2 regions of the Ferrimonas sp. YFM genome follow, and region 1 is predicted to be linked to the other one. Evidence: predicted binding sites of a transcription regulator. Region 1 holds the regulator's gene; the other holds the start of a gene.
What was found. Region 1 encodes sigma-54, which starts transcription at its own class of promoters, with help from an activator protein. Its sites were predicted from a motif close to GTTGGCACGNNNNTNGNNT; they were not measured.

Region 2: QUE41_RS05610 (flagellar assembly protein T N-terminal domain-containing protein) is a predicted target of sigma-54. The motif match lies at 1,457-1,475, and genes of this name have one in related genera.

The regions. Positions count from the first base shown of each region.
Region 1 is NZ_AP027368.1:4,203,408-4,205,605, forward strand. Features, by position in the region: gene lptB (LPS export ABC transporter ATP-binding protein) at 1-512, shown strand, start outside; gene QUE41_RS19455 (RNA polymerase factor sigma-54) at 580-2,031, shown strand; gene hpf (ribosome hibernation promoting factor) at 2,055-2,198, shown strand, end outside.
Region 2 is NZ_AP027368.1:1,171,649-1,173,846, reverse strand. Features, by position in the region: gene flgN (flagellar protein FlgN) at 1-244, shown strand, start outside; gene QUE41_RS05610 (flagellar assembly protein T N-terminal domain-containing protein) at 304-1,422, opposite strand; gene QUE41_RS05605 (FlgO family outer membrane protein) at 1,553-2,173, shown strand; gene QUE41_RS05600 (LPP20 family lipoprotein) at 2,170-2,198, shown strand, end outside.

The sequences.
Region 1 (2,198 bases):
TGCACAGCCGTGCCCGCAAGGGGATTGGCTACCTGCCTCAGGAATCCTCCATCTTCCGCAAGCTGTCGGTGTACGACAACCTGATGGCGGTGCTGCAGACCCGCAAGGGCCTGAGCCAGTCCCAGCGGGTAGAGAAGCTGGAACAGCTTCTGGAGGAGTTCAACATCACCCACATCCGCGACAGCCTGGGAATGAGCCTGTCCGGCGGCGAGCGCCGCCGGGTAGAGATCGCCCGGGCCCTGGCTGCCGATCCCAAGTTCATCCTGCTGGACGAGCCCTTCGCCGGCGTCGACCCCATCTCGGTGATCGACATCAAGAAGATCATCCAGCACCTGAGAGATCGCGGCCTGGGCGTACTGATCACCGACCACAATGTTCGGGAGACTCTGGACGTCTGTGAACACGCCTACATCGTCAGCCACGGCGAGCTGATCGCCCAGGGTGAACCCGCCGCCATCCTAGAGAACAAGCTGGTGCGCTCGGTATACTTGGGCGACCAGTTCAAGCTATAGTAATTTGAACTCCCGACCAGGAATACAACCGGAAATAACAAGAAGGAATAAGGACAGGTTGTTGTAAATGAAGACTTCTCTACAGCTAAAGCTGGGACAGCAGCTCACCATGACCCCGCAGTTGCAACAGGCCATTCGCCTGCTGCAACTGTCGACGCTGGATCTCCAACAGGAGATTCAGGAGGCTCTGGATGCCAACCCCCTGCTTGAGGTCGAGGAGGATCTCAGCCCAGCCGTCCCCGACACCCCGGACACCGCCACCCGGGATGAGTTGGAGCCCGCTCCGGAAGCCGCCAGCCTGGACACCAGCGAGGCCCTGAGTCAGACCGACATGCCCGATGACCTTCAGGTCGACACCTCCTGGGACGAATACTACACCTCCTCCCCGGCCCCCATGTCCAGCCGGGAAGACGACATGCCCTTTCAGGGCAGCACCGGCGACAGCCTTCAAAGCCATCTGCTGTGGCAGATGGAACTGACCCCCATGTCCGATACCGACCGCGCCATCGCGGTGGCCATCATTGATGCCACCGACGAACGCGGCTACCTGACCCAGACCGCCGAAGACATTCTCGAAGCCATGGGCGACGATGAGGTGGAGCTGGACGAGGTGGAAGCGGTGCTCAAGCGGGTGCAACGATTCGATCCTGTGGGCGTCTGTGCCCGGGATCTGGCCGAGTGCCTGCTGGTGCAACTGAGTCAGTTTGATGGGGGAACCCCCTGGCTGGCAGAGGCCAGGATGCTGATCCAGGAGCACATGGATCTGCTGGCCAATCGCGACTTCCGCGGCCTGATGCGCAAGACCCGCCTCAAGGAGGAGGAGCTCAAAGAGGCGATGGAGCTGATCCAGACCCTCAACCCGCGTCCCGGCAGCGCCCTGGTCAGCGATAACGACCAGTACGTGATTCCCGATGTGGCGGTCTCCAAGCGCAAGGGGCGCTGGGTAGTGGAACTCAATCCGGACACCATGCCCAAGATCCGCATCAACGAACAGTATGCGGCCCTGAGCCGCAACAGCCGCAATCAGGCAGACAGCCAATTCGTTCGCGGTCACCTGCAGGAAGCCAAGTGGTTCCTGAAGAGCCTGGAGAGCCGCAACGACACCCTGCTCAAGGTGGCCAACTGCATCGTCCAGTTCCAGCAAGGCTTCCTGGAGTATGGTGACGAGGCGATGAAGCCCATGGTGCTCAACGATGTGGCGGAAGCGGTGGACATGCACGAGTCCACTATCTCCCGGGTGACCACCCAGAAATACATGCATACGCCCCGTGGCATCTTCGAGCTGAAATACTTCTTTTCCAGCCACGTCAGCACCGACAGTGGCGGCGAGTGCTCATCCACGGCAATTCGTGCTTTAATTAAAAAATTGGTTGCTGCTGAGAATCCTAAAAAACCTCTCAGTGACAGCAAAATGGCGGAGCTGCTGGCAGAACAGGGAATCAAGGTGGCGAGACGGACCATCGCCAAGTACAGGGAAGCCCTGGGCATAGCTCCATCCAATCAGCGGAAACAGCTGTAACCAGCAAAAAAGGAGGAACCTATATGCAAATCAATCTGACCGGTCATCACGTCGAGATCACAACCGCTCTGAGAGATTATGTGCACACCAAGTTCGACAAGCTGGAGCGCCACTTTGACCATATCTCCAATGTCTACGTGGTGCTGAATGTGGAGAAAGCACAGCAA
Region 2 (2,198 bases), 1.6 Mb from region 1:
CCCGCAGGTGGCTGACATCAAGTCGGACCCACAGGCGATGGCCGGGGTAACCCGCTGCCGTGAGATCCTGGCGGAGTGTCAGGTGAAAAACCAGCACAATAATCAGCTGGCCGACCAGTTTCTGGCCAGCCTGGGGCGTCTGCAGCAGCTGCTCAACGCCACCCGGAACCCCAATGCCCTGACCTACAATCAGGAGGGCACCACCACCACAGGTGGACGCCTGGGCAAGGTGATCAAGGCGTAACCCACGAACGCCCACAAAAAAGCCGGCCTAACCGCCGGCTTTTTTATTGTTCATCCCGCTCAGCGCCTATGGGCCTGAGCCCGCACCATGTCCATGGGCTGCCAGCGGGTATAGCTGGAACCTGGCATCAGGGTGCCCACCGCCTGCTCAAGTTGCACCTGCTGAATCACCAGGATGTCTTCGGAGTCCGGGTCGCGGTTCCACCACCCCTGCTCGCCCTGCTGCCGGTTCTGCAATGAGACCCTGTCCCCGACCCGGACACCGTGACGGCTGCCCAGATTGATGGTGACCCGCTCCTGATCCACAGACAGCACCCGTCCATGCAGGGGACGGCAATGCAGGGTGCCGTCGATGTCCTGAGCCATGGCCACCACCTGCTGACGGATCTGTCTGCCATAGTCGCTGTTCCAGAAATGGCTGGAGCCCAACTCCACCGCATCGCTGCGCTTGAAGGGCCAGTCCCCCTGAGTCCGGTAGCGCTTGTGCCAGATCATCTGACCGGTGAGGCCATCATAGATGTTGAGGTTGGCACCAAAATAGCGGTTACGGTCATCTTCGAACCATCCCAGGGTGGTTTCATGGGGATCCAGAGTCAGATCATCGATGGAGATGGCCACCACATACTGGCTGTTGTCGTCCCGGCTCATCTCCCTGGCCCACTGATCACCGTAGTCCTGATTCAACTGACCAAAGCTGACACTGATGTCGCTGCGCTCATGGGCGAACAGAGAGGTGGCTTCCCCATTGATGGTGTTGGCCAGCAGCCGGGTCAGCGCCGCATCAAACTCGTAGAGGCTGCCCGGCACCAGGTGCTGACGGTGCACCACATCGGCCCGGGGCAGAGTCAGGGCGAAACGAAAGCCGGCACCGGCACACTGATTGCCCACGGCGCGCACGTCCGCCCTCAGGGTCACCTCCAGGATGCCGTCGCTGATGGACTCAGACAGCAATTGGTATTCGCCGATCTGGGTCAGTTCCGTGGCCGGCCCCAACACACCATTGACCATGATCTCGCCCTGGCCTGACTTGGCCAGCGCGTTGCGGATCGCCTCCTCCCGCGCCTTGGTCAGGTCATCGTTACCTATGGGGGCGCTGCCACTCAGGGTCAGCCACTGGGCCGAAACCTGTGCCGCCATCAGGCAGGCACTGAGCAGAGCCAGGTGTAGGGGTTTAGACATCGCGTTACCGTCCTCAATGCAGTTGGCGTAAATAATGCAATGAATGTGCCTACATTTGCCACTAAAGCGCCGGGCTTTTTGGCCGATATGATACAGAGAACCGTGAATGCCCAAGCCACTGGAGATAGCGATGAAAAAGGCCATAGGCGTCCTGTGCCTGCTTTTGGGGGGCTGTGCCACCCCTCCGGCAGAACCGCCGCCACAATACAGCGTGAGCGGCAAAGGTTTGCCGCACAGCAGTGCCGTAATCCACCTGGCCCAGCGCATCGCCGAAGATCTTGAACGCAATCACGACCTGCCGGACAAAACCAAACTGATCGCAGTCACCACCCCGGTGTGGCTGGACGAACTGGAGAGCAGTGGCCGGCTTGCCCTGCAACTGGGCGACGGCCTGGTCGGCGCCCTGCACCAGCGGGGATTCAATCTGGTGGAGCTGAACAGCAGCCAGCAGATTCGCGTCTCCAAGCAGGGCAACCTGATCCTCAGCCGGGACTACGAGCGGCTGCAAGCCAGCCTGCCGGTGAGCCAGGTGCTGATCGCCACCCTGAGCCGGGACAGCAGTGGGGTGATCATCAACAGCCGCCTGGTGGACATCGCCAATAACAGGGTGGCGTCCACCTCCCAGGCGTTTCTGCCCTGGCAGGAGTCATCCGGTTATCTGGAGCAGAGCAACAGCATCACGGAACAGGGAGGCCTGCTCTATCGACAGGAGCAGCCAGGAAGAACACCGGTGAGGGAGGTAAACCCATGAAACGACTCGCAGCGGCCGCGCTGAT